2 regions of the Paenibacillus sp. J5 genome follow, and region 2 is predicted to be linked to the other one. Evidence: riboswitches for the same ligand, from Rfam matches in the RefSeq annotation. Region 2 holds a riboswitch; the other holds the start of a gene.
The links. Region 2 has a riboswitch for FMN ahead of ACY1JZ_RS13250 (DMT family transporter). Riboswitches for the same ligand answer to the same signal wherever they lie in the genome.
Positions count from the first base shown of each region.

Region 1: another riboswitch for FMN. It lies ahead of ribD (bifunctional diaminohydroxyphosphoribosylaminopyrimidine deaminase/5-amino-6-(5-phosphoribosylamino)uracil reductase RibD); the one in region 2 lies ahead of ACY1JZ_RS13250 (DMT family transporter).

Region 1 is NZ_JBUEDD010000010.1:1,094-15,906, forward strand. It holds gene ytfJ (GerW family sporulation protein) at 1-258, opposite strand, end outside; gene ACY1JZ_RS18110 (DUF2953 domain-containing protein) at 231-929, opposite strand; gene scpB (SMC-Scp complex subunit ScpB) at 979-1,629, opposite strand; gene ACY1JZ_RS18120 (segregation and condensation protein A) at 1,598-2,377, opposite strand; gene ribH (6,7-dimethyl-8-ribityllumazine synthase) at 2,399-2,869, opposite strand; gene ACY1JZ_RS18130 (bifunctional 3,4-dihydroxy-2-butanone-4-phosphate synthase/GTP cyclohydrolase II) at 2,961-4,193, opposite strand; gene ribE (riboflavin synthase) at 4,346-5,014, opposite strand; gene ribD (bifunctional diaminohydroxyphosphoribosylaminopyrimidine deaminase/5-amino-6-(5-phosphoribosylamino)uracil reductase RibD) at 5,058-6,161, opposite strand; FMN riboswitch at 6,293-6,462, opposite strand; gene ACY1JZ_RS18145 (polysaccharide deacetylase family protein) at 6,564-7,364, opposite strand; gene ACY1JZ_RS18150 (peptidylprolyl isomerase) at 7,486-7,917, opposite strand; gene lysA (diaminopimelate decarboxylase) at 8,291-9,622, opposite strand; gene ACY1JZ_RS18160 (spore germination protein) at 9,737-11,533, opposite strand; gene ACY1JZ_RS18165 (stage V sporulation protein AB) at 11,567-11,998, opposite strand; gene ACY1JZ_RS18170 (stage V sporulation protein AA) at 11,991-12,638, opposite strand; gene sigF (RNA polymerase sporulation sigma factor SigF) at 12,834-13,589, opposite strand; gene spoIIAB (anti-sigma F factor) at 13,610-14,056, opposite strand; gene spoIIAA (anti-sigma F factor antagonist) at 14,053-14,406, opposite strand; gene ACY1JZ_RS18190 (D-alanyl-D-alanine carboxypeptidase family protein) at 14,522-14,813, opposite strand, start outside.
Region 2 is NZ_JBUEDD010000006.1:192,806-207,618, forward strand. It holds gene ACY1JZ_RS13240 (ABC transporter substrate-binding protein) at 1-80, opposite strand, end outside; gene glgA (glycogen synthase GlgA) at 320-1,771, shown strand; FMN riboswitch at 1,933-2,077, shown strand; gene ACY1JZ_RS13250 (DMT family transporter) at 2,438-3,394, shown strand; gene ACY1JZ_RS13255 (response regulator) at 3,683-7,399, shown strand; gene ACY1JZ_RS13260 (CheR family methyltransferase) at 7,392-8,231, shown strand; gene ACY1JZ_RS13265 (ATP-binding protein) at 8,256-9,926, shown strand; gene ACY1JZ_RS13270 (CobW family GTP-binding protein) at 10,096-11,328, shown strand; gene ACY1JZ_RS13275 (YqaA family protein) at 11,695-12,309, shown strand; gene ACY1JZ_RS13280 (phytoene desaturase family protein) at 12,637-14,151, shown strand; gene ACY1JZ_RS13285 (phytoene desaturase family protein) at 14,192-14,813, shown strand, end outside.

The DNA of each region.
Region 1 (14,813 bases), on a different contig from region 2:
GCCCCCGCTGCCGCCGCCAAACGGCAACGACACCGCGGCATGATGAGCATCACCGACATGATGATGCGTATCCTCCATATGCTCATTGCGAATATCGCTGCCCCCGGCGACGAAGCCGAAGCCAACCTTGGAGATCGGCATAATGACGCTTCCGTCCGGCGTCTGTACCGGGTCACCAACAATCGTATTGACATCGACCATCTCTTTAATATTTTCCATTGCGGTCTGCATTAAGCCTTGAATAGGGTGTTCTGCCATACTGAAAAGCCTCCTTTCACTTTTCTAATGCGAACCAAAAGCTGTAGTCCGGCAAACATAGCTTTTCCTAAGCTGATTTCAGCTATGCAGCGCCACTCTGTGGAAAAATACGTTTGGTTATACAACGGCTGCACCGTAGTTCGGGGGGGTGCCGAGAGCCGGGTGAATTGAGAAAGCAGACCCAGCAGACCCGTCTGCGCCGACCAGATCATCCCCGTCGTGATTGCCGTCCAGGCCGCATCTCCTGTGCCGACACTCGTATCCCATCTCCAGTCGGTAATTCGCACATAAGAGAGCGCGCGGCGCAGCCAGCTTGTAAAGTGATCGGTATAACGCAGCAGCAAGCGAGCCTGCTCAATCTTCCGCATCACAGTCTCGGCACCCACTCGATGTCGACCTTCATTACTACTTTGTCCCACCGCGAACGAATTACTCTTCTCATGCTTAAACTCCACACTGTCACCCACAAAGCGAACGATGGGAATTTCTAGTCGATACCGAAGCAAACCACCGAGCGCGCGCAACTGTATGCGAAAATGGTCATTTTCGTTCTTACGCACAAATTCGCTGGTAAAGAGAATCGACGAACGTCCCAGCACGACGGCAAGCACACAAAAAAGACCTGCCGCCATCCATCCTATCCAACCCTCGGGAAGCATACGCAGCTTCACCTCAACTTCCTCTGACTGGTTGGTTATAGTATGACCCGGCGGGCAGATCTCATTCTTCGTCTCGGCGGGGCAACGATGTCAGATCCTCTGGACGAGGAAATTCCTCCAGCGTCAGTTGCCGATCCTCCTGCTTATTCAACCTATCGAACAGTCCTTCAGTCTGCTCCTCCAGCAGATCCTCCAGCTCCAGCGCACCTGGTTCGGGGAGCGCATCCAGACCGGAGAGGCCAAAGTAATCCAGAAACGCCTTCGTTGTCCCATACAGAATCGGGCGCCCGATAGCCTCTGCACGTCCAACCTCCTCGATCAGATCCTTCGCCACAAGCGTGTGCAGCGGCCGCTCGCACTTGACACCGCGAATTTCCTCTATCTCCACCCGAGTAATAGGCTGCCGGTAAGCAACAATCGACAGCGTCTCCAGCGCAGCCTGAGACAGGCTTGATCGCTCAGGCGAGTAGGCCAGCTTCTCGAAGTACGGCGCATGCTCAGGATGGGTCGTCATGCGGAAGCCACCGGCAACCTGGGTGATCCGCACACCGCGTCCGTCCTTGGCCAGCTCGGACTTCAATTCATAGACCAGCTCGTTTACCAAGGGCACATCATAGCCAATAATGTCCGCCAACTGCTTGGCGCTAAGCCCCTCTTCCCCGGCCATGAATAGCAGCCCCTCAATAATCGATTTCAAGCTCGGAAAGTCCACTTTCTTCCGTTTCCCCTCTCCAGTTAATCACAATGTCATCAAATAGCTGATGCTGAAAACAGGTGACCTGCTTCATTTTCATCAGCTCCAATATAGCCAGGAAGGTGACGACAATCTCATGCCGCTCCATCTCCGGGCGCAGCAGCCTGGAGAAGCGAACTGTCTCATGATCGCGGAGCAGATCCATAATGTCACGAATCCGATCCTTGACCGACACCTCGTCCCTGCGGACAGTCGCAACGAGCGATCTGCGCGCCGCGCGCTTCAGCGCCTTCTGGAAGGCTGCGATCAGATCGGCAACCTGCAGGCCTTTGACTGGATTGACTGGAGCCGTGGGCATGAACGAAGACAGATCCTCCGGTTCCTTCGTATAGACCAGGCTCCGTTCATGCTCCCGTTCCCGCAGTTGCTCAGATATTTGCTTGAACTTACGATACTCAACGAGCTTTTGGATCAGCTCCTGCTGCGGATCATACCCGTCATCCGCCCACTCCTCGAACTCCTCTGGCTCAACCGGCGGCTTCGGCAGAAGCTGCCGACTCTTAATCGAGAGCAGTGTAGCCGCCATCACCAGAAATTCGCTCGTCACCTCAAGCTCCAGCTCCTGCATCGCACTCAAGTAGTCCATGTATTGATCTGTAATTTCACTGATCGACACCTCATGGATGTCAATCTCCGCCTTATCGATCAGATGAAGCAGCAGATCAAGCGGACCTTCAAAGGCCTCCAGCTTATAAAGCACCGTCACAACATTTGCCCTCCTGCCTTGCTAGCCCTGTAAAGCTTGCGTTAAATTAGCCATCTCAATGGCTGTAGCAGCCGCCTCCCAGCCCTTGTTCCCCGCCTTCGTGCCTGCCCGCTCAACAGCCTGCTCGATCGAATCGGTCGTCAGCACGCCGAATATGGTGGGAACGCCTGTCTTCAGGCTGACCGCCGCTACCCCCTTGGCAGCTTCATTGCATACATAATCAAAATGCGGCGTTGAACCACGGATGACCGCGCCCAGCGTAATGACCGCATCATATTTGCCGCTCTCCGCCATCTTCTGCGCGATCAGCGGAATCTCAAATGCTCCTGGAACCCAGGCCAGCTCAATCTCGGCATCCTCCACGCCGTGGCGCTTCAGACAATCGAGCGCACCGGATACGAGCTTGCCAGTAATGAATTCATTGAACCTTCCTGCTACAATACCATATTTTAACCCTTTGGACACCAAATGTCCTTCATAAATTTTCGTCATATTGTATGAGCCTCCCCAGGCAATTGATATATTGACGCAATTCCTTGTGCATTGTGAGCCGTGCGACCGCCCGGCCATCAGTTATTTACGACTAAGCCTGCTCATTCCTATCGAACCGGAGCATATGGCCGAGCTTTTCCTGCTTCGTATGCAGATAACCGGAGTTGTCTTCATTCTCCTCCATCTGCAACGGAATGCGCTCGACAACTTCCATTCCATACCCTTCAAGCCCGGTTATTTTGCGCGGGTTATTGGTCAGCAGCCGCAGCTTGCGTACACCAAGATCCTTAAGAATCTGGGCGCCGATGCCATATTCCCGCAGGTCGGGAGCGAACCCAAGTTTAATATTCGCTTCCACTGTATCCATTCCCTGCTCCTGTAGCTCATAGGCTCTCAATTTATTGATAAGCCCGATGCCCCGACCCTCCTGACGCATATAGAGCAGCACTCCACGCCCTGCCTCACTGATCTGACGCAGCGCTGCCTCCAGTTGCGGGCCACAGTCGCAACGATGCGAATGAAACACATCTCCGGTCAGGCATTCGGAATGCACGCGCACCAGTACTGGCTCGTTGTCGTCCGCCTCGATCACTCCCTTAACCAGCGCCACGTGCTCCTTGGTGTCCAGATCATTCGTATAGGCTACTGCACGAAAGGTACCATAGTCGGTCGGGAGACGGACATCCACAGCCCGCTGCACCAGCTTCTCCTTCGCGTTGCGATAGCGAATCAGCTCCTTGATCGTAATGAGCCGCAGATGATGCTTTTCCTTGAAGCGCATAAGATCAGGCAAGCGTGACATCGTTCCATCCTCATTGATCACCTCGCAGATGACCGCGGCCGGCACAGAATCACACAGCCTTGCCAGATCAACAGCCGCTTCCGTATGGCCCGCACGCCGCAGCACGCCGCCCTCCTTGGCGATCAGCGGGAATATATGCCCTGGCCGGCGATAATCGGACGGGCGCGAGCTCGGGTCAATCAGCGCCTGTACCGTCATGGCCCGCTCATGAGCAGAAATACCGGTCGTGGTTGAGACATGGTCTACCGAGACAGTGAAGGCAGTGCCGTGATAATCGGTGTTATGCGCAACCATCGGAGGCAGATCGAGCTGCTCTGCCCGCTCCTTCGTAATCGGCACACAGACGAGTCCGCGCGCTTCTGTAATCATAAAATTAATGATGCTCGGTTCAATCCGATCCGCCAAAGCAATCAGATCGCCCTCATTTTCCCGATCCTCATCATCGACCACGATGATTGCCTTACCGGCCATCAAATCCTGGATTGCCTCTTCTATCGAATCAAATCGTATATCGTTCTCCATATCCTCAAGCCTCCTTTAAGATGAAAATTGCTCTTGACCTTCTATTCCGACTGCCTCACTCTCATTGCACGGCTGGATCAACCACCAAGACACTGCCATGGCGGTCAGTGGCTGCAAGATGCTGCAAGCGTGCAATTCATGGGGTCAGCGTGTCACAAAAAACCATGTTCAGCCAAAAAGTCGGTCGTTAGCCTGTCAGTCCTGTGACCTTGTGCTTGCTGGCCCTGATGTCCTCTACTCAGCAGATGCTCGACATACTTGCCGATAATGTCCGTCTCGATATTAATCGTATCGCCCGCCTGCTTCCACTGGAGTGCTGTCGCCTCCAGCGTGTGCGGGATAATGGACACCTGAAAGCTGTGAGCTCCTGCCACCGCTACCGTCAGGCTGATGCCATCGAGCGTTACGGAGCCTTGGGGGATAATATGGCGGAGCAGACGCTCCTGCTGCGGCTCGATGTGGAAGATCACCGCATTGCCCTCCGCCCTGCGGGAGACGATCACGCCGCAGCCATCGACATGCCCTTGAACTATGTGGCCTCCGAATCGCCCCCCAGCCTGCATCGCTCGCTCCAGATTAACGGGGTCGCCAACTTGTAGCTGGCGGAGGTTCGTGTGCCTGTACGTCTGCGGCACAACATCAACGGTGAAGCTGCGGCTGTCATACGCCGTAACCGTCAGACAAACCCCGTTGACTGCAATACTGTCTCCAAGCCTCACTCCCTCCAGCACCTTCGATGCTTCCACAGCCAGCATCAGGGCTTCCCCCTTCTGTCGAATGCTCCGCATCGTGCCGATTTCCTCGATCAAGCCGGTAAACATCGGCTTTCCTCCTCTCTTCTACTGAAGATAGACATTCCAAAAGTTAGGCCTTGTAGACCGGATAGCCGGTTATGCACACGTCATCGCCGATCTGCTCCACCTGCATGCGATCGATCCGCACCGCATCGGCCATCCGCTCCGCCCCGTCAAATTGGAAGCTGGCAGGCGCCTGCAGCCCCCCGATAATCTTGGGAGCGAAGAACATGACCAGCTTATCGATCAGCCCAGCAGCCAGCATCGCTCCATTCAGACGGCCGCCACCCTCCAGCAGGATGGAGCTGATTCCAGCCTCCGCCAGCCTCCGCATCGCCAAGCTAAGATCTACTGACGGGCCAGAGCCGCAGCGAAGCACCTTCGCGCCCTGCGCCTCCAATGCCTGTGCCCGCTCAGTCGATGCGAGCTCCGTTGTCAGTACCACCGTGTCTGCCAGACCGTCGTGAAGCATCCGCGCACTTGGCGGCAGACGCAATCTGGAATCGGCAACTACCCTCACGGGATGCAATCCCTGGACCGGCAGGCGAGTCGTTAACTGTGGATCGTCTGCCAGCGCTGTCGACACGCCGATCAGGATGCCAGCATGCTGATGACGCAGTGTATGCGTCAGCTCTCTAGCCTGCGGGCCGCTTACCCACCGGCTATCGCCTGTCCTGGAGGCGATCTTGCCATCGAGTGTACTCGCCGTCTTGAGTGTCACGAAGGGTCGGCCGGTGCTGATATACTTGACGAAGACTTCATTCAACGTCTGCGCCTCTGCCTCCATCACCCCGGTCTCGACGAGAATGCCGTGCTCGCGGAGCCGGGTAATCCCTCGACCAGACACCTGCGGGTTCGGATCGGTCATAGCAACCACCACCCGAGCTGCTTGTGCCTCGATAATGCGTTCACAGCATGGCGGCGTCAGACCGTGATGGCTGCACGGCTCCAAGGTGACATAGACCGTCGCGCCTTGCGACTGGCTGCCTGCCATCTGGAGAGCATGCACCTCGGCATGGCCTTCTCCCTGCCGCAGATGGGCGCCCAGCCCGACAATGCGGCCGCCCTTCACCACTACACAGCCGACAACTGGATTTACCCCCGTCTGTCCCTTCATGTTCGCAGCCAGTTCAAGAGCCAGCTTCATGTAATACGCATCATTTAATGTGTCCATCAACGCAAAAAACCTCCGTCAGCGTCTCAGCGCCTTCGGAGGGATGAATGTAGAGAAAGCATAATCAAATAAGCCTGCTCCTGTATTTGTAAAAAATACAAAAATGCACAGCACAAACTTGATACGCCATCGTCTCCCTTCTCCCATCCAGACTATACTGTCGGTCCCGGAATTACACCAGGTCCACCGCTGCCGCCAAGCTTATATGGCAGACGGGTCACGGACTGACGCCTCCTCACTAAACACCATGCGAGGGACGATCACCGCCGGTTGGGAATTTCACCCTACCCCGAAAGGAACTAGACTTATATGATTCACCCGAATCATATCACCAAGGCTCGATAATTGCAAGCTTGCACCGATCCTGGCAAGGCAACGTTTAAGCGTGCACACGCCACACTTCTAGCAGAGCCTTGTCTGACACCCGCCCTTTGCCTCTACGATTGCTCCATCGACGCTGAGCCAGACGCTCGCAGCCGAGGGGTTATATACGACATCCAGAGCAGCGGAGAATTTCAGAGCATCAAATGATTTCATGTAATCCACCAGCTCGATGTTCGTCGCGTACCAGATCGATTCAACACCGCCAGCTTGCTCGCAGAATGATTCGATCAGCTCCCAGTTGTGATCCCCGTCAAATTCATAGCTGTGCCCCCATACGTTCATGAGGAACAAATATTGCGGCCGATCCAGTTCAAGGAAGGTCTGCAGCCGATCCAGCAGTCGGTCATTGTGATGGCAGGTCGGCCGCCATTCATGCCAGTCATCCGGCATGTCGAAGCCGCCAGTTGTCTGCACCACGCGCGCGTATTCGATTCCCAGCCCTGGGAGCAGCTTCTTGATCTGCGTCGTGTAGGAGCCGTTCGGATAGCTCATGCCGCGCACCGTGTAGCCCGCCAATCGCTCAAGTCTTTTGCGATCCTCCATAATCTCGTGTACCAGCAGCTCCTTCGGACAGCGCGCGATCGTCGGATGCGTCAAGGTATGTGCCGAAATCTCATGACCCTCATACAAGGCTGCCGCTTCCTCGCCAGTTAGCCTGCCGCTGCTCCCGAACAAGCCGCTATTCAGATGGAACGTTCCCTTTATGCCATGCTGATTGAATAACGCAACCAATCTTCTGTCCGCGAAAACACCATCGTCATAGCTCATCGTCAGCGCCTTATATCTGCCTTGCGGGAAGCACAGCATGATTTTACCCATTTCATTCAGCTCCTTCTGTAATCGCATACATTTTGGGCTTAGCAAAACGGACAGGCTCTCTTGTATGGAGACTCCTGCCCGCCGGTTCTTCCTCCTCACTCCTAGAGCGGAGGCTTGTCCTTTAGTTCTCGATGATCTCAACCTTCTCCATCTTGTCACGGCCTTGGAAAGCATCGACGAACTCCATGCCCTTCGTCACTTTGCCAAATACAGTATGCTGGCCGTCCAGATGCGGCTGTGGCTGGTAGCAGATGTAGAATTGGCTGCCACCGGTATTGCGACCCGCATGCGCCATAGCCAGCGTGCCACGCTCATGCTTGTTCGGGTTGATCTCGCAGTTGATCTGGTAGCCTGGGCCACCTGTTCCCGTTCCTTGCGGGCAACCGCCTTGAGCGACGAAGCCTGGAATTACACGGTGAAATACCAGACCATTGTAGAAGCCCTCATTTGCCAGCTTCTCGAAATTGGCAACCGTATTCGGCGCATCCTGATCGAACAGGTCAATCAGCACCTCGCCGCCATTTGCCAAGGTAATTTTTGCTTGCTTTGCCATATGAACGTTCACTCCTTATATTGAATTTGCTTATGTAACCCTATCATCATACTACAATCTGCCTCAATAAGCCAAGCTGTTCCAGTGCATCACGCAGCGCTTGGCAGCCCTATCAAAGATACGATGAACGTCATGCCTGCTTTGCTCCCAATGAGGACACCTCACAGTACGGCTAGTCTAGCTCGCCCCCACGATCGCAAGTCAGGGCCGATTGCTGCATGAGCTGCTAATCCGATCTGCTCCCCTACAACAGGAACCTGGCTGCTTAGCTTAAACAGATACTTAAACAGATAGCCCCCCGGCATTCATTGCCGGGAGGCTGTCTTCATGCTGCCGCCGCATAACGGCTGAGCTAGGCTAGTGGTTTATTTGCTTAGTTGCCCACAGAAGCTTTTTTGAGACGACTAGGGATCAAGTCATTGCCTACAATGTTCTCGAACGATTCGCGTTTCACTACCAGATCAGCCTGTCCATCCTTCACGAAGACAACGGCTGGCCTGCGAATACGGTTGTAGTTGCTAGCCATGGCATAGTTGTATGCGCCAGTACAGAATACAGCCAGCAGGTCGTCCTTATGGACAGCGGGCAGCTCCAGATCCCAGATCAGCATATCACCACTCTCGCAGCATTTGCCTGCGACAGATACGGTCTCGGATACAGGCTCATTGGCGCGGTTCGCCAGGATGGCATCGTACTTGGATTCATACAGCGCCGGACGCGGGTTGTCGGTCATGCCGCCGTCCACAGCGATATATTTGCGGATGCCTGGAATATCCTTGCTGGTGCCTACTGTATAGAGCGTTGTGCCAGCATCGCCGACGATGCTGCGGCCCGGCTCCACCCAAATCTCCGGCAGCGGATAGCTCGCGTGGGTAAAGTTGGAGATGATGGCATCCGTGATCGCCTTCACGTATTCGCCCAGCGGAAGCGGCTTATCTTCATCGGTGTAACGGATGCCGAAGCCGCCGCCCAGATTCACCACCTGGAAGGTCAAGCCCAGCTCATCGCGCACCTGCACCGCAAAGGCTGTTACTTTATCGACAGCCATACGGAAGCCCTCTACTTCAAAAATCTGGGAGCCAATATGCGAATGAACGCCGAGAATTTCCAGATGATTCAGCTTCAGCCCTTCTTGAATGGCGCGATATGCCGAACCATTGCCCAGATCAAAGCCGAATTTGGAATCCTGCTGGCCTGTAGAAATATAGTCATGCGTATGCGCCTCTACCCCTGGCGTAATGCGGAGCAGAATCTTCACGCGCTTGCCCTTCGCTCCAGCAAGCTCATTGAGCAGATCCAGCTCGATGAAGTTATCGACTACGAAGCAGCCGATATTGGCATCCAGCGCCATATTGATTTCGTCAACGGTTTTGTTGTTGCCATGGAAGTGGATGCGTTCCACTGGGAAACCAGCCTGGAGCGCTGTATGCAGTTCACCATCGGATACAACGTCAAGCGACATGCCTTCTTCCTCTGCCAGCGCGCACATCGCCATCACACAGAAGGCCTTGCTCGCATAGGCTACCTGGAACTTCAGGCCCGAGGCCTTGAATGCCTCCACATATTCGCGGGCGCGTTGACGCACGAGCGCCTCGTCGACAATATAAAGGGGCGTTCCGAATTCGGCAGCCAGCTTCGTTACATCATTGCCGCCGATTTCGAGATGGCCCTGTTCATTAATTTTGCTCGTTCCATGTAAGTACATATATTGTTCCCTCCATTTTTCCATGTCAGCCTGGTTTAATCCTAGTAACCAGTATAACGGAAAAGTACACGGATGAGAAATAGATTATCTTGAAGAACATTTGCACTTTTGCGACTATTTTTTGGGAGGCATCTTGTTAAGCTGCTGAGGCTGCAGCAGGTTGGGACGTGTGCGATTATGCAAAACCGGCACACGCAGCAAGATGCTCCACAAGGCCCTGGCATCAAATGGAATGAGCGGCCACATGTATGGACGGTTATAGGAACGCTCCATGACCAGCACGATGAACGCCAGCGTGGATACGAGCATGAAGCCGGGAACATGGAGCACGGCAACTGCAATGATGAGCAGCAGTCGCACAATTCGGTTCGCCAGGCCAAGCTCATAGCTAGGTGTCGCGAACATCCCGATGGCTGCTACAGCCATATATAGGATGACCTCATTAATGAACAGCCCCGTCTTGACGGCTACATCGCCAATTAAAATCGCGGCAATCAGCGACATCGCAGTCGCCAGCGGAGTCGGTGTATGCACCGATGCCATCCGCATCAGATCCACCCCCAGCTCTGCCAGCACAAACTGCAGCACGAGCGGCAGCCGCCCAAGCTCGCTCGGGCCGATAAAGGCGAGCGCCGCCGGCTTAAGCTCCGGCTGGAGCACATACAAAAACCATAGGGGCAGCAGAAACAATGAGGCGAGAATACCCAGAAACCGCACCCAGCGCAGAAAGGTGCCAATAAACGGGGTCTGACGGTTTTCCTCTGCATGCTGCACCAGGTCAAAAAAGGTTGTCGGCAAGATCATCACACTGGGCGTCGTGTCCACAAAGACCGCTACATTCCCCTCCAGCAAATGCGAGGCGACCACATCAGGGCGCTCGGAGTAACGCACGAGCGGATAGGGGTTCCATCCCCGCTTCACCGTTGCCTCCTCCAACTGCTTGTCAGCCATCGGCAGTCCATCCAGTTCAACATCTTCCAGCTTGCCCTTAATCGACTCCACCAGCTTCGGGTTTGCGATGTCGTTAATATAGGCAATGCATACATCCGTCTGCGTCCGTCTTCCGATCTTCATAATCTCGTAGCGCAGACCCGGATCACGCAGCCGGCGCCGCACCAGTGTCACATTGACCATCAATGTTTCGACGAAGCCATCGCGGCTGCCTCTGACGACCCTCTCCAGCGTAGGCTCCTCGGGCGAACGGGCCGGGAATAGCTTGGCGTCAATAATGAGCGCTGTTCCTTCATCCTCGATGAACAATGCAGTGCTGCCTGCCAGCACCGCATCCACTACCTTGTCAAAATCATGCTCAGCCGTTACTTGAACAGCCGGCACGTACAGCTCAAAGAATGCATGCAGCGCATCGGAGGAGACCTGCTCAGGAGTCAAGTACGTTAACCGCTTTAGCACCTCGGTTAGCACCACATCCTTGACAAAGCCGTTCATGAAGAACAGCGACGTTCTGCGCTTGCCGAAGGTCATCTCTCTGGCTACGACGTCGAAGCTGTCGCCTAGCCCCACGCTCTTCTCCAGCAACTGCCGAAAATCATCCAGCTTATGCGGAACAGGCTGACGCTTCTCATGTCGGTCATCCTGCGTCCCGCCACGCTTGGGAGAGCCCCCTTGTTGCTGTCCGGCGCTCTGGTTCTGATTCACGCTATCCTGCTGCTGACCGTCCTGAAGCGCACCTGGCCAAGAGGCATCGACTGCCCATACGGGCTGGCTGCTCTGCTCCCTGCTCCGTTGACGGTTCCCTTCCGTTGCCTTCGCCCCCTCTCCTTCCTGGCTGTTGTGTGCTTCCGCCGCATCGGGTTGGACCATGCGATCTCTCTCATGGGCTGGCATAGCGCCCGGCTGTCCATGAGGAGGGGTATGTCCACCGTCATTATTGCCTGTATTCCACTCTCTCAACTGCTCCACTCTCCTCGCCTGGACTTTGAATCGTTACCATTGATACACGAGCCAATCAAACAGCGAGCCCAGCACCTTGCCGAGCACCATCGACATGACGAGCGCCTGAATGAACGTACCCAATTGCAGCCGTTTGGCCAGAATCGGCAATACATTCATGACTTCAGTCAGCGCCGCAGCGAGCATCCCGATAAATATGCCGTCCAGCAGCCCCATTCCCGCCAGAGGCAGTGCGTGAAGCGGCAATCGGAGGCTCCAGTCGAGAAAGTCTGCCAGCGACCAGTAGACCGAACCGGCGACCAGCGCAGATTCGAACCAGACGGACTTCTGATAGGCGTTGGCCAGTTGAGCCAATCTCGGGATCAGATCGAACACGACCAGCAGAGCTACCATGCCGCTACCGACGGCAAGCCCGCCTCCCAGCCCCAGCAGTGCAACAAACATCCCCAGCAGCAGCTCAATCATCGGCCTGCCGCTGTTGCTTTTCGTTGCGCTGTTTTTTGCCCATCTCCTCTGCGATTACATACGTATTGACGTTTTCCTGATACATATACATCTCCAGCTCCAGCGGATTCGGCTCATCATTCAGACGTTTGCGGAACAGGTGATTGAAGAACAGTACCATCCCAAGGCCAATGCCGAGCGAATAAGGGATTTGAAACCAGAGCGGGTGCTCCTGACGTTTCCCCGTTACCAGCTCTGATATGCGCTGGTGCACCTCCTTCATGCTGACATCCGCATGAAAATTCATAATCGCCAGCCCTGCGCCAAAAAACAACAGCAGCCAAGCAAAGATAAGTACAACCTTTCGAGGCTTCTGCGGCTTGGGACTGATCATGACCAACACCTGCGGGTCGCCATAAGGCTCAATCGTCAGTTCAGGATAAGCCTCTCGAATCGTCTGAATAATATGCAGAATATCAATGACATACCGATTGCCGTCCTCAGGACGATGCCGATACAGCTCCAGCTTGCCAAGCGTTTGAGCCAACGGAGTATGCAGCAGCAGCCGTGCTGCTTGTCCCAAGGTGACCGCTTCTCCTGGCCGTATCGTAATCCGCTTGCGCAGACGCAAATATAAGGTTGAGCTCCCCACAGCTTCCATCACGCACCATTCCTTTGCTACGGATGTTGGATTGTCTGTCTTATTATGAGAATCCGCTGCTGCCTCTACTCCACGGACATACAGGTAAAAACTGAAAAAAGACCGCACAGTGGCGGCCTATATGCTCCTATCACTGGAGACAGTAGAAGTTTTGTTTCTTCCACTGTCTCCTTGACAAGGCGCAACTTGAGGCCTTTACTGTGCGATCTGATCTTTAATGCATTGCAATATTTTCTTTTCCAGCCGTGACACCTGTACCTGGGAGATGCCTAGCCGCGAGGCCACCTCTGATTGTGTCTGGTCACGGTAATATCGCAGATAGACGATAAGCCGTTCGCGTTCGGACAAGGTGCCGATCGCTTCGTTCAACGCGAGCTTGTCAAACCATTTTTCCTGTGAATCATCCGAGATTTGATCCATCAGCGTGATGGGATCGCCATCATTCTCGAACACAGTCTCATGAATCGAGGTCGGCGGCTTGTTCGCTTCCTGGGCAAAGACGACATCCTCCGGCGAGATGCCGAGCTGCTGAGCAACCTCCTTGATCGTCGGCTGCCTGCCATGTACCTTCGAGAGCTCATCCTTCGTCTTTCGAACCTTGTTCGCCAGCTCCTTCAATGAGCGGCTTACCTTGAGTGTCCCATCATCCCTTAGAAATCGCTGAATCTCCCCGATAATCATCGGCACCGCATAGGTTGAAAACTTGACATCATAGGAGAGGTCAAATTTATCGACCGATTTGAGCAAGCCGATGCAACCAATCTGGAACAGATCCTCTGGATCATAGCCGCGGTTCATAAACCGCTGAACCACAGACCAGACCAGACGGATATTGCATTGGACGAGGGTATCCCTGGCTATCGTATCACCAGACTGGCTGAGCAGAATAAGCCGTTTCACTTCCGTATCGTTCAGATAGGTTTGCGATGCTTGCTTCATATCGACTTCCATGAGGCTCCACCCCTACACGCCTAATTGTAGAGCGCTTTTTTTGATTCGATTCGCTTCATCATCGAAATGCGCGTCCCATGCTCCTGCGAGCTGGTCACTTCAAATCGGTCCATAAAGTTTTCCATAATCGTAAAGCCCATGCCTGAGCGCTCCAGCTCCGGCTTCGAGGTGTAGAGCGGCTGTCTGGCTAACTCCAGATCCTCGATTCCATTTCCCTTGTCTATTACCGTAATGGACACAGTATCCCCGTCAATAGACGCCTCGATCGTCACAATGCCTTCCGGATCGCTATCATAGCCATGAATTATCGAATTGGTTACGGCTTCTGAAACGACGGTCTTCAGATCATTCAACTCCTCAATGGTAGGGTCCAGTTGAGAGATAAAAGCAGCAACTGCTACCCGTGCAAAAGCTTCATTCTCCGATCTGCTGGAGAACGACAGCGTCATAAAGTTCGTTCCACTCATGATACGACCTCCAGACTTGAGAGCGCCATCCGCTCGTCATCATGAATTGTCAGGATCTTGAACAGTCCAGACAGCTCAAGCAGGCGGTATACGCTGGCATTCACATCGCATACGACCATTTTACCGCCTCGGCTTTTGAGCAGCTTGTAGCGACCCAGGATGACTCCCAGACCCGAGCTGTCCATGAAGACGAGCTCCTTCAAACTAAGAATGACATGATCACTGCTTCCGCGGAGAATGGCTTCCTCCATTTTTAGCTTCACCGTATCCGCCGTATGGTGATCGAGCTCCCCCCGCAAGCGGACAATCAGCACATTGCGGTAATGCTCCAGCTCAACCTGAAGACTCATAATCTGTTCACTCCTTCCGTTGTTAGATCAGAGTGTTCTACATGCGGCTATACCATTCCTGCCTCACGACAAAACTAGAAGAAGCCCGCTAGAAGCTGACAAAAAGCGCTACGCTCTAGGAGAACAACTGTGCCGCGGTGCGCTTGATCAGCGTCCACCAGCTTGCCTTGGCTACATTGCCCGGCGACTCAACATCGAATTGCGCAAGCACCTTATCCCCTTGATACACTGTCAGCTTGCCGATGACTTGACCTGCCGCTAGCGGTGCCTTAAGCGGGCTGTTGATGGTCAACTCATGCCGGATGTTATCTGTCGCGCTTCCCTTTTTAAGCAATACACTGTATGGATGCTTTGCCGCAATCGGCAGCTCGTTTGTTTCGCCCTTCTCCACAGCCACGCTTCCCAAC
Region 2 (14,813 bases):
TCTTTGCCGCAGGCGGACAGGATAGCGGTCAGGCAGAGCAGCCCGATAAGCAGGCAGAGTTTGAGGCGATGAATGTTCATAGCAAAAGATCCCCTTTGTACGCATAATTGATAATCATTATCAATTATAGTGAGAAATGCAGATGACGTACATGACATATCTTGCCCTGTTCTTGTCATATGTGGACAGAGGCCTGCCCCCAATTCATATAACACTGTGTGTACGGCGCAGAAGACGGGGTCCACGTGAAGGAAAATGACATGGCCATGTAGAATGTCCTATTAGGCATGTATCAAGAGAGTGGAGGAGGGGACGCAACATGAAGCTATTGTTTGCTGCTGCTGAGGGCAGCCCTTTTGTCAAAACAGGGGGATTGGCCGATGTAATCGGGGCGCTGCCCAAGGCACTCCGCAAAAACGGAGTGGATGCCCGCGTTGTGTTGCCTAAGTACAAGACCATTGCCCAGGAACAGGTGCAAAGGATGCAGTTCATCACGCATATAGAGGTTCCGATGGGATGGAGAGCCTGCTACTGCGGTATTTTCATGACTGAGGAGGAGGGCGTGCCGACCTATTTTATCGACAACGAGTATTTCTTCGGCGCACGCGATGGCATATATGGGCACGGTGATGATGAGGAACGGTTTGCCTTCTTTAATCGTGCTGTGCTGCACATCTTGCCTCATATCGGCTTCCAGCCGGACATCATCCACAGCCATGACTGGCATACAGGCATGGTCGCCCCGCTGCTCCACAAGCACTACCGGCATGATCCTTTCTACCACTCGATCAAAAATGTATTCACAATTCACAATTTGCAATATCAGGGCGTATTCTCCCATCGGATACTGGGCGAGCTGCTGGAGCTGGATGATTCCTACTTTCGATCCGAAGGGGTGGAATACAAGGGCGGTGTCAGCTTCATGAAAGGTGGCATCCAGTATGCCGAGCATGTAACGACGGTTAGCAGAACCTATGCACAAGAGATTCAGACCGATTATTTCGGGGAAGGGCTGGATGGCTGCCTGCGCTGGCTGGGCGATCGGTTAAGCGGCATCGTGAATGGCATCGACCAGCAGAGCTATAATCCGGCGACTGACGCGGCGCTTGCCTACCGATACCGATCCAGCCTGAATACGAAACGGCAGAACAAGATGGAGCTCCAGCGGGAGCTGGGTCTGGAGCAGAACCGGAGGGTGCCGATGATCGGGATGGTCGGACGGCTGACTGCTCAGAAGGGGCTGGATCTGGTGGAGCATGTGCTGGGCGAGCTGCTGGAGCAGGACAGCTTCCAACTCGTGGTGCTGGGAACCGGGGATGCCGTATACCAGGATATGTTCCGTCACCTGGCCTGGCGCTATCCACAGCGGCTGTCGGCACAGATACGCTTTGACGAGGGGCTGGCCCGGCGCATCTATGCATCCTCCGACCTGTTCCTTATGCCGTCGCGCTTCGAGCCATGCGGCCTGAGCCAGATGATCGCCATGCGATATGGAAGTATCCCGATCGTGCGCGAGACAGGGGGCTTGAGTGACACGGTGCACGCCTATAACGAATATACCGGAGAAGGGAACGGCTTCTCATTTACCCATTATAATGCCCATGATATGATGCATACGATTCGCCGTGCGCTGCGAATCTACGAGCAGCCCGACCAATGGGAGCAACTGGTGCGTAATGCGATGAGCGGAGACTATAGCTGGAACCGTTCGGCTCAAGAATATATGGCCCTGTATGAGCAAGTGATTGCTAATCCGACAAAACTTATATGATTTTATTGCTATCTTTAGCACAACCTATTGACAATTGCCTGCGATGAATTTATGATTAGAAAATAACAACGCCACTTACTTTTTTAATGTAAGTATCTGTCTCATCCGCACGATGAGGTCATAAGGTTCATCTGGCATTGTCTAATAATACTATGTAGCATACTGATCTTCGGGGCAGGTGCAATTCCTGACCGGCGGTGAAGCTGAACAAGCGAAGCCCGCGACTCTCTAAGCCGACAACGGCAAGGGGACTGACTTGGTGTGAATCCAAGGCCGACGGTATAGTCCGGATGGGAGAAGATCGCCAATATCATATGCGCAGACTCTGTTGCAGGCTTCATGCGGCACAGCGTCGGCTTCCGTTCACATCTAAGAGCGTATACGTGCACATGTATACAGGTCTTCTATGTCTATGCGATACAAGGCTTAGTCCGTCAAGAATGGCGACACCCTTCTACGCTTGGGAAACGTGAGTCGGCTAGCTGTCGCTCTATGAAACCATGCAGCGTGGTTGTATTCGGTGAAGTCCGATATAGCTACTTCTGTCGTATGTTTATTTGGCTGGCCCCGTTTCGCTGATTAGTCGCGAGGCGGGGCTTTTCGCATGCAACTCCATAATTCGCCATGCGTTCCCTGAAGGTTGGATGCGTGAAGGAGCATTCAGCCATGAGTCATTTGTCCACAAGCCTATTCAAAAATCAAGCCGTCAAGCCTGCCTTTTGGTTTGTCGTGCTGGGGGCGGCGCTATGGGGCGTCGACCCGCTGTTCCGCATTATCCTGCTCGATTCCTTGACCTCCACACAGATTGCGCTGTTGGAGCACATCATCCTGGTGCTGTTCATGGCGCCGGTCATGTGGAAGCACCGCCGGGAGCTGCGCAAGCTGCGGCTGCGCCATCTGGGCGCGCTGCTGTTCATCTCATGGGGAGGCTCTGCACTGGCGACAATTATGTTCACCAAGGGTCTGGAGACAGGGGATCTGAACGCGGTTCTGCTGCTGCAGAAGCTGCAGCCGCTCTTCGCGATCCTGATGGCGAGATGGCTGCTCAAGGAGAGTCTGCCGAAGTCGTTCGGGACATTGTTTATCGTAGCTATCGTTGGCACATATCTGTTGACCTTCGGCTTCAAGCTGCCGTTCACCAATCTGAACGATATTATTCAAATAGGCAGTCTGATGTCTATTGGCGCCGCGTTGCTGTGGGGCGGGTCAACGGTTATGGGGCGCTACCTGCTGGGTGCTGTCAACTATGAGACCGTCACCTCGCTGCGATTCATACTGGCGCTGCCGTTGCTGCTGGCGCTGGTGATCGGAGAGCGCCAGGTATGGACACTGCCGGGAGAGTCGGGGGCGCTGGCGCTGGTCGGCCTCAACCTGCTGCTGCAGGCGCTGCTGCCAGGACTGCTTAGTCTGCTGCTCTACTACAAGGGGCTGAGCGCGATCAAGGCTTCTTATGCCACGCTGGCGGAGTTGAGCTTTCCGATGGTGGGCGTGATGATCAACTGGATCGCCTTCCAGCAGGTGGTCACGGTGACACAGGTTGCGGGCTTCCTGATGATCTGGGCGACGCTGCTGATTATATCCCGCCAGCAAGAGCGCAACGCGCAGCCTCTGGCGGCAGCTTGAATGGATAGACGGCACGGGCGAGAGCCTGTGCCGTTTTTTTGGAGGCATAGCCCGCCCAAGACGGCAGAGCCGTTACCGCTTAGCTCCAAAATAATTCCCGCCACGTGTTTCATCGCCCCCGTATACGGTTAATGACAGGCATGGTCGGCAGCAACAGGGCTGTCCCGCCATTCATAGACTTTCATACCTTGCAAGGCAAGCTGCTCACTATAGGCTTGTCTATATTTGTATGTATGGCTCGGCAGTGCGCAGTATACGACTGGAGGAAATCAAGGTGATGTGTACGACATGAAGATGAAGACGAAGATGATGATTGGCTCCATATTTCTAATTGCAGTCGTGGGGCTGCTCGCTGGCATGGGCATCGTCAACACCCGTGATCAGAGCAAGGAGCTGAATCTGCTGTACAATGCCAGATACCAGAAGCTGCTGCTGGCCTATGAGTATCGTACCCAAGTCAATGAGGTTTCCAAGAGTCTTACGAATATGCTGCTGAGTCCGACAGACGAGGCGAAGGCGGCACAGATGGAGCCAATCCGCACGGCCTGGAGCCAGGCAGCAGACGTATACGACCAGTTGGAGCTCACAGAGGGGGGACAACTGGAGACGAAGATATTCTCGGAGATGGAGCAGGCACAGGATGAATATAGAGCTTTTATCCAGTCGGCTCTCCAACTGTCCGGCAAGGGTGAGATCAGAGCTGCGGTCGACCTGCTGATGAACGAGGGGCTGGATGCCCAAAATGAGCTGCTATACCGCACCAACGAGCTGGCAAGCTACCAGAAACGGGGCATGAGTGAGGCGTTCGAGCAGGCGCTGGAGGATAACGAGCGCACTTCACAGCTCATGTGGCTGACAGCTCTGATTGGCCTGGTGCTCAGTGCAGCGGCTATGATGTGGAATGTCCGCCATCTTAGCCAGGGGCTGGACAGTCTGGCAGCTATTATCCGAGGCTTCGCCCGTGGCACATTGGATGCCCACGCGCGCGTGCGAATTTCCCGCAAGGATGAATTCGGCGAGGTGTCGCAGGTGTTCAATAAGCTGGCAGATGATATAGAGGAGAAGAGCAGCAAGGAGCAGCTATACAACAAGCGGGTCGAGGAGGAATCCTGGATTCAGTCCAATCTCGCCGCGGTGGTTACGACGCTGCAGGCCGATACAACGATTGAAGCGGCTAGTCATGCCTTTATTAATACAATCGCTACAATGGTAGATGCTGCTTATGGTGCCTTGTATGTGCGCCAGGGGTATGGGGAACAGCAGTTTTTCAAGCTGGAGGGCGCTTTTGCCTTTGAGGATGAGTCGGCCTTCGAGAAGCTATTCGTATTTGGACAGGGACTGGTTGGCCAGTGCGCGCTGGAGAAGCGGCCGCTCAAGCTGTCCCAGGTGCCGGATGACTATGTAAGGGTGCATTCTGGCTTGGGCAGCAGTGCGCCGTCCCATCTGCTGCTGTATCCCATTCTGTATAATGATCGCACCGTAGCCGTCATTGAGCTGGCCTCGATGACGCCCTTCACGGACTTGCAGCGCAGACTGCTGCGCGAGGTGTCCGGCAATCTGGGCGTGCTGTTCAACAATCTGTTCGACCGTATCCGTATCGGGGAATTGCTGCGAGAATCACAGGCGCAATCGGAAGAGCTGCAGGCACAGTCTGAGGAGCTGATCTCCCAGCAGGAGGAGCTGCGCAGCTCGAACGAACGATTGGAGGAGCAGACGAAGCAGCTCAAGAAGTCGGAGGAGCTGCTGCAGATGCAGCAGGAGGAGCTGGAGCAGACGAATGAGGAGCTGCTGCAGAAGACGCATCTGCTGGAGCGCGAGATGAGGCAGGCGAAGCTGGTAAATGAACAGTTGGAGCGGACGAAGGCAGCGCTGGAGCAGCAGGCCGTGCAGTTAGCCCTGTCGTCCAAATACAAGACGGAGTTTCTGACCAACATGTCCCATGAGCTGCGCACGCCGCTTAACAGCTTGCTGATTCTGTCGCAGATGCTGATGGATAATCAGGAGGGCAATCTGACGAGGAAGCAGGTGGAGTTCGCGGCTACGATTCATTCATCCGGCAGCGATCTGCTCAAGCTGATCGATGAGATTCTAGATCTGTCCAAGATTAGTGCGGGCAAGATGGAGGTCGTGATCGAAAGTGTGCCGCTAGACAAGCTGGAGCAGTACGTTCGACGCAGCTTCATGCCCGTCAGCAGTCAGCGGGGAATTGCTCTGGAGACGGTCTTGGATGATAATCTTCCGACCGAAATCTATACCGACAGCCACAGGCTGAAGCAGGTATTCAAGAATCTGCTCTCCAATGCGTTCAAGTTCACGTCACATGGAAAGGTGATATTCCGTATTCGCCGCGCGCAGCCGCAGGAGCAGCCACTGCTTGCGGGAAGAGGCAGGCTGGTGGCGTTCGAGGTGACGGATACTGGTATTGGCATACCGGCTGACAAGCAGCAATTGATCTTCGAGGCGTTCCAGCAGGCGGATGGAACGACGAGCCGCATCTATGGCGGCACCGGCCTGGGCCTGGCGATCAGCCAGGAGCTGGCCTCGCTGCTGGGCGGAGTCATCGCGCTGAGCAGTGAGGAAGGGAAAGGCAGCACCTTCACGCTCTATATACCGGAGGCGCATATCCCTCAGGAGGAGGCGGGCTCGGAGAGGAACCTTGCCCAGTGGCGGCACGAGCATACGCCTTTGCCGCAGCCTCTGCCGCAGCCTCTGCCGTTGCACGCAGCCGCAGAGGCTGCGGCAGGTCGCGTAGCCGAATGGAACGACAAGGAGGAGCCGGACAAGAGGGCTGATTCGTGTATCGAAGACGATCTGGAGCAGCTCCAGCCATCCGATAAGGTGGTGCTGATCATCGAGGACGATGTCAACTTCGCCAAGGTGCTGCTCGACATTGCCCGTTCCCGCGGCTTCAAGGCGATCGTCGCGCTGCAAGGCGACAAGGGACTGTCGTATGCGCGGCTGTATACACCAGATGCGATATTGCTCGATATACAGCTACCTGTGCTGGACGGCTGGGCGGTGCTTCACCAGCTGAAGCATCATGCGCAGACGCGGCATATTCCTGTTCATGTGATCTCGGTAGCCGACAATATTCAGCAAGGGCTGTCCATGGGCGCGCTCGCTTATGTGAAGAAGCCAGCGGACAAGTATAGTCTGGAGCAGGTGTTCAACCAGATCGAGGCGTTTCTGGAGCGTGATCTGAAGCGGCTCTTGCTGGTGGAGGACGATGAGGCGCAGCGCCGCAGCATTATGGAGCTGATCGGGCATGATGATGTGCTGATCCGTGCAGTGTCCACTGGAGGGGAGGCGCTTGCGCAGCTCAAGGAGCAGCAATTCGACTGCATGGTGCTGGATCTGGGGCTGCCGGACATCTCCGGCTTCCAACTGCTTGATGCGATTCGCGGCCATGAGCGGCTGCGGGAGCTGCCGATTATTATCTATACCGGCCGTGAGCTGGATAAGAAGCAGGAGCTGCAGCTCAAAAAATATGCCGGCACTATCATTATCAAGGATGTCAAGTCCCCCGAGCGGCTGCTGGACGAGACGACGCTGTTCCTGCATCGGGTGGAGGCTGATCTGCCCGAGGACAAGCGCAAGATGCTGCGCAAGCTTCACAATATGGAATCCATCTTTGAGGATAAAACCATCTTGATTGCCGATGACGATATTCGCAATGTGTTTGCGCTCTCCAGTGTGCTGGAGGGGTACAAGATGAATATTGTCTATGCGGAGAACGGCAAGGAGGCATTAGAGCAGCTTGAGCGGCAACCGGATATTGATCTGGTGCTGATGGATATTATGATGCCGGAGATGGACGGCTACGAGGCGATGCGCGAGATTCGGATGAGACCGCAATTCGAACGGCTCCCGATTATCGCAGTCACCTCCAAGGCAATGAAGGATGACAGGGATAAATGCATTGAGGCCGGCGCATCGGATTATATTGCCAAGCCGGTAAATACGGAGCAGCTACTGTCTCTGATGAGGGTGTGGTTATATCAATAAGCAACAGCATGAGATAGGCGAGCGGGAACGGATCGAGATCGAGCTGCTCCTTGATGCCGTGTATCGGATGTACGGCTATGATTTCCGCAACTATGCCTTCTCCTCCATACGCCGCCGCATCTGGCACAGAGTGAACGCTGAGCAGCTTCCGACGATTACATCCCTGTTAGAGAGGGTGCTGCATGATCGGGCATTCATGGATCGACTGCTGGCGGATCTGACCATCCATGTGACAGAGATGTTCCGCGATCCCGAGATGTTTCTGGCGTTCCGCAGAAAGGTGGTACCGCTGCTGCGAACCTATCCGTTCATCCGCATCTGGCATGCCGGCTGCTCCAGCGGCGAGGAGGTGTACTCGATGGCGATCCTGCTGCAGGAGGAGGGGCTGTATGATAAAACCCGCATCTATGCCACCGATGCGAACGGGGATATTCTGGAGCGGGCCAAGACGGGCGTCTTCCCGCTGGAGCGGATGCGTCTGTACACGCGCAACTACATGGAGGCCGGAGGCAGGGCTGACTTTTCGCAATACTATACGGCGAGATATGATTCGGTTATTTTTAATGCCGACTTGAAGAAAAACATCGTCTTTGCCCAGCATAATCTGGTGACAGACAGTTCATTTAACGAATTTCATGTTATTTTGTGCAGAAATGTAATGATCTACTTCAACCAGCAGTTGCAGGATCATGTGCATCATCTGTTGTATGACAGCTTGAGCACCTTTGGTGTGCTGGTATTGGGCACGAAGGAAACAATTAATTTTACGCAGCATGCCGCCGATTACGACGAGCTGGATATGCACAACCGGCTGTACCGGAAGTTCAGATAGAGGATGAGGGCAGGTGAAGAGTGAGTGTATGCTACGGAGCAACCGATTAACATTTTGTTAGTGGATGACAACCCGGACAATCTCCTGGCGATCGAGGCGGTGCTGGGCGACCGAAGCTATAATCTGGTGAAATGTTTCTCAGGTGAGGAGGCTCTTCGCCGCCTGCTGAAGGATGACTATGCGGTTATTGTAATGGATGTGCAGATGCCAGGTATGGACGGCTTCGAGACAGCCCGACTGATCAAGGCGCGGGAGAAGACGAAGGAAATTCCGATCATCTTCATCTCCGCGACGAGCAAGGAGTCGGAGCATTTCTATACCGGCTATTCGGTCGGGGCGATCGATTACATGCTCAAGCCGTTCGTGCCGCAAATCTTGCGCTCCAAGATTGACGGCTTCGTCAGCATCTACATCAGCAACAAGCGGCTGCAGTTGCAGACGGAGCTGCTGCATCAGAAGACGAAGGAGCTGGAGCGAATCAATCAGGAGCTGCGCATTACGGCAAGCAAGCTGAGCAAGACGCAGGCACAGGCGCGGGTGGTGGGCGAGACATCGATTCATACGATGGTCACGTTCGACCAGGACGGCCTGATTCTGACCGTGAACCCGGCTGTGGAGCCGATGTTTCAGTATACGCCGCAGGAGGCCGTAGGCATGTGGATGGTTGAGCTGATCCCTGATCTTGCCGTGCTGGCGGGCGACTGTGAAGAGGGGAGTGGCGCAGGGCAACTGACAGCTCATACCGGTGCATTCATTCAGGTTGCTCCGCGGCGCAAGGATGGCAGCACCTTCGAGGCCGAAATTCAGATCGGCAAGGCGCTTGTGGACAATGAGCCCATCTTTGCCTGTACGATTATCGATATTACGGAGCGCAAACGGTTCGAGGAGGAATTGGTCCAGGCGAAGGAGCGGGCGGAGATTGCGGCACAGGCCAAGACGGATTTCCTGGCGATGGTGAGCCATGAGATTCGGACGCCGATGAACGGTGTGCTCGGGATGACGACGCTGCTGCTGGAGACGGAGCTGACGGAGGAGCAGCGGGAGTACGCTCATATTATTCGCAAGAGTGGGGATGCCTTGCTGCTGGTCATCAATGATATTCTGGATTATTCCAAGATCGAGTCGGGCAAGATGGAGCTGGAGGAGGTGCCCTTCCAACTGGAGGCCTGCTTCAGCGAGACGTTCGATCTGTTCAAGGCGAAGTCCAAGGGCGAGCATCTGACGATGAGTTATGTGCTGGAGGATGGCTTGCCGGAGGTTGTGGTAGGCGATGCAACGAAGCTCCGCCAGGTGCTGATTAATCTGGTCGGCAATGCGGTCAAGTTCACCCCAGAAGGCGAGGTTCTGGTACAGGCGCGCTTGCTGCAGGCTTGCCCGCATTCGCTGCTGATCGAGATCGCTGTCAAGGATACCGGGGTTGGCATTCCGCAGGACAAAATCCCGCTGCTGTTCAAGCCTTTCTCACAGCTCGACTCGTCCATGACCCGCAGGTTTGGCGGGACAGGTCTTGGGCTCGCGATCTGCAAAAACCTGATCGAGCTGATGGGGGGCACGATTCGGGTCGATCCGACCTGGCAGCAAGGCGCGGCCTTCATCTGTACGCTCCAGGTCAAGCGTTATGATGCCGCAGGAGCGGAGCTGACGGGGGAATATGAATATACACGCGCCTTCACTGCGATGCTGGAGGAGTCGTAGCGGCAGGAGAGCGAGGGTACCCCGCTGCTCGGCATGTAGGGTACTTCCCGTTGCATCGCATACGCGACGGTGATTGGCCGTTACCACAGTGTGCCGCTCAGCGGTGTCTTGTCACTACCGTAATGATTACGATATAATCCGAAGAAACAGGCTGGAGGTTGAAGACAAGATGACATTGCCAAAGGGTCCCATTCCGATTCATTTGTTGACTGGATTTTTGGGCAGCGGCAAGACGACGCTGCTCGCTCGTCTTATCGACTATTATCAAGCGATGGACAGCAAGGTTGCGGTGGTGATGAATGAACTGGGAGACATTAATCTGGACGGTGTGCTGGTTGACCGTCAGGTGCCGATGAGCGAGATGCTCGGCGGCTGCATCTGTTGCAGCATCCGCGGCGATCTCGGCGTGGAGATTCAACAATTGATTGCCGAGCATCAGCCGGATGTGCTCTTGATTGAATCGACAGGAGCGGCTAATCCGCTGGAGATTATCGATGGCGTGACAGAGGCGGCGCTGTTCACCGAGGTGGATCTGCGGACGATCATTACCGTGGTTGATGGTCCAGAGCTGCTTCGCCGTAGCCGCGACAGCAAGGGAGCGACCTTCAAGCTGATGAAGGAGCAGATTCGCTGCGCAACACAGCTTCTCATTAACAAGGCGGATCTGCTTGAGCCGGAGCAACTGGTGGAGGCGCAGCAGCTAGTCAGAGAGTGGAACGCGAAGGCGGCGCTGCATGTTGCCGTGCGGACTGTCGTTGATCCGGCCAGCCTGCTCGGGGAGTCTGGCGTCGAATACAGGAGTGGTCAGCAGGGTGATCGAGACGGGGAGTCTGAGAACAGCCGTCATGGTCGGACGAGCCATCATCCACAGCAGCATGAGAGCTGCGGTCACGGCTGTGCCCATGACCATCATGGGGAGGCGGGCTATGGCGGCCAGGCCGAGCAGGGAGCGCTTGGCAAGGGAGAACATCATAACGTTCCATCGGCCGGGGATGACGAAGCGACGGATCACTATGCGCAGGAGCGGTATGGGCACGAGAAGCCTGCTCATGGCTCCCATTCGCACGCGAGCCATGCACATCAGAGCCATGAGCATGTGATGGCTGTCACCTATTATTTGTCCGCTCCTGTGGACGGAGAGCTGTTCGAGGCATTCCTGAAGCAGCTCCCGGATGATATTTACCGTGCCAAGGGGGTCGTGACCTTCGCCGAGACATCCAGTCGCTTCATGTTTCAATATGCATACCGAGAGACGGATTTCCTGCGCATCAACCCGCAAGGGAAGGTGAATGATGTTGCCGTGTTTATAGGGGAGCATTTTTCCAAGGAGCTGCTGCTGGAGCGACTTCATGAGCTGGAGCGCACATCGGCTGAACTGCTGTCCAGCCGTCAGGGACAGTAGCGATATAGACCGCATATCTGGGCTTTCCAGAAAGTCCGATTTAAGCCATTTACAAATAACAAGCAAACACTGAGAATGCCGTATGGAGCGTTCTTGGTGTTTGCTTGTTTAGCATGGCCAGTGAGCGATTCTTTCCGTTGCAACAACTAATTTTACGGGGAGATGAAACCAGTACTTTGTCGAATACGTATATATATTAAGTCAGGTTGCGCGCATACCTGTACCATGCGGTCGTGCCTTCCTGGTTGTAAGACGCATATGAAGATGGGCTTATATTTCTACGAGACGCAGTTCTACCGTTCAGGGAGAATGACAGGCAGCGATGTAAGCTTGACGATTGACAGGATGTAGGAAGGAGCCAGCGCATTGTTTCATGATATTTTGAATTTTTTGAAGGATTTCGGAGCGTGGGGATTATTTATCCACTCCTTTTTTGACGCTATTATTTTCCCGGTGCCTGCGTTTTTCCTGCAGGTGTCCCTCAGCCTGATTGATCCATCCTCTGCGCTCTGGCTAGCGACTGTCGGTTTCATTGCTTGCCTTATGGGCACGCCCTTTGGCTATCTGATTGGCAAGGTGCTGGGCAAATCACTGTTGTACAAAATTTTGAAGCGAGAATGGGTGGACAAGGCGACGGCTATGTTCAAGAAGAACGGGGAGACCGCGATTCTAGTTGGGGCATTTACGCCGATTCCCTTCAAGGTGTTTACGATCTTGTCTGGCTGTCTCAATTTCCCCTTATGGCGATTGATCGCTTATGCAGCGATTGGACGGGCGATCAAGTTTTATGTCATTGGCGCTCTGTTTTATTATTACGGCCGTGCCGCCGAGAGTATGGTGGGCAAGGTTTCGATGTACATCTTCCTCATTGGAGTGCCAATCGTACTGCTCGCGCTCTGGCTGCGCAAGCGGATCATGTTGAGGCGGGCGGCCAAGGTCGAGGCTGCCGCCAAGTCCCAAGCCGATCTGTCTGCCGAATAAGCAACGGGCTGCCTTTAAGCTCGTCCCCCCCAACCCGGGGGCAATGACTCGCCATGCGCGAAGCATTGCCCCCGGGTTGTTTGCGTTGCGGTGCGCGGTTTTGATAGCAACGGCATATATACTGGAAAAAACTCATAAGTTGAAGATAGGAACATAGGGCGCAAGGAATGGAATATTCACACTTTAGGTTTTCCCAGCACTCCATTGTATAATTATATTAGGCTCGTAAAATATGCTAGGACGTGCATTGCACGCCCCGGGCAGCCAAAGCCTGGACAAGCTTTGGTCATAAGCCAGAAGTGAATACACCAGATGGGGAGGCCGAACATGAAGCGATCCGTTGTTGTTGTAGGAGCAGGCCCGGGCGGGCTGGCAGCCGCAATGCTGCTGTCGGCGCAGGGCTACCAGGTAACGGTTATAGAGAAGCAGCCGCAGGTAGGAGGCAGAACATCGGCGGTTAAGCTAGGGGATTATCGCTTTGACCGGGGGCCGACATTTTTAATGATGCCACAACTTTTGGAGGAGCTGTTTCAAAGTGTGGGGAGAACGGTTAAAGATTATTTAAAACTGATACAGGTTGATCCCTTGTATCGTCTGCAATTCGGTGATGTGAAATTTGAGCCTTCGATGGACAGAGAACAGACTGCCCGCCAGATTGATGAGCTGTTCCCAGGCGAGGCGGCAGGCTATCTGCGCTTTCTGCACGAGGAGGGGGAGAAGTTCGATAAGGTCATGCCGCTGCTGCGCAGGCCGTTCACTCGATTGACTGATTATTTGAAAGCGGATGTGTTCAGAGCGCTTCCGCGGCTTCATCTGACGGATACAGTGCATAGCAGGCTCTCGCATTACTTCCATGACGAGCGGATGAAGAGTGCGTTTGCGTTCCAGGCCAAATACTTGGGGATGTCGCCATGGGAATGTCCGGGCACCTTTACCATCCTCTCTTATATTGAGCATGCATACGGTCTGTGGCATCCGATTGGTGGCGTGAACCGCATCTGCGAAGCGATGGCGCAGGTGGCTGAGGAGCTGGGCGCAGAGGTGCGGCTATCATGCGGTGTGGCGGGCATTGTGACTGAGAATGGACGCGCGGTGGGCGTAGAGCTGGATGATGGCCAGACGCTGCGCGCCGATCATGTGGTCATCAACGCTGACTTTGGCACAGCGGTTACGAAGCTGTTCAAGCCGGAGCAGTTGAACCGCTATAAGCCGGAACGGCTGGCGAAGCTGCGCTTCTCCTGCTCGACGTACATGCTGTATCTAGGTGTGAACAGGGAGATCGACATGCCGCATCATACGGTATTGTTCGCCTCCGACTATGAGCGCAATGTGCGTGATATTATCGACGGTCGATTGACAGAGGATGCCTCCATCTACGTGCATAATCCGTCAGCGATTGATCCGACCTTGGCGCCTGCGGGCAAGTCGGCGCTATACGTGCTCATGCCGGTGCCGAATCTTGACGGCGAGACGGACTGGAGCGACCCATTGGTTCGGGAGCAGGTACGCCGCCGTGTGCTTGAACGTCTGGAACGCGAGCCGCAACTGCAAGGGATTTCGGAGCAGATCGAGGTGGAGGAGGCGGTGACGCCGCTGGATTGGGAGCAGTCTTTTTACGTGTACAAAGGGGCGGCCTTTAATATCGGGCACTCGGTGAACCAGATGATGATGATGCGTCCGCATAATCGGTTTCAGGATGTAGGCAACTGCTGGCTCGTCGGTGGGGGCACCCATCCGGGAAGCGGTCTGCCAACCATACTGGAGTCGGCGCGGATCAGCGCGGGGATGCTGATGGAGCAGGATCGTCGCAGAGGCGGTCTGTCAGGAAGAGCAAGCGGTTAAGGGAGCTGTACAAATATAGTTCTTCTGAAGGAGAATCCAAATGAATGTGGGAATTATAGGCGGCGGAGTTGGCGGGATGATGACGGCGCTTCTGTTAGCCCGCCAAGGGAAGCAAGCAGTGCTCTATGAGCGCCAGGCAGCTCTGGGGGGCAGGCTTGCATATGAAACGAACGGTGAGCACTACAGGATCGATCGCGGGCCAACGATTGTGCTGCTGCCGCAGATGCTGCAGTCGCTAATGGCGGAAGCGGGCATCGCGGAATCGGAGGTGGAGCTGATGCTCTGTGATCCGTTGTATCACATTCACTATGGAGACGGCACCAGGCTGACGAAATATCGGGATAGCGAGCGGATGGCAGAGGAGATGGAGCGGCTGTATCCAGGAGAGGGCGCGGGAGTACGGCGCTATTTGTCTGACATGAAAGCGTTGTTCAGTGCAGCACAGTCGCAATTTTTGGAGCGTTCATTTGTGCGCAGACGTGAATTTTTCACCCCTCGCAATCTGGGATTACTGAGCAAGCTGCAGGTGCATCTGAGCGCCAGACAACTGGCTGGCCGGTATTTCAAGAGGGAGCAGGCGATTGATGCATTCTCGCTGCAGACGCTGTATGTGGGCGGCATGCCAAGCGGATCGCCCTCATTGTATACGTTCATTCCCTATG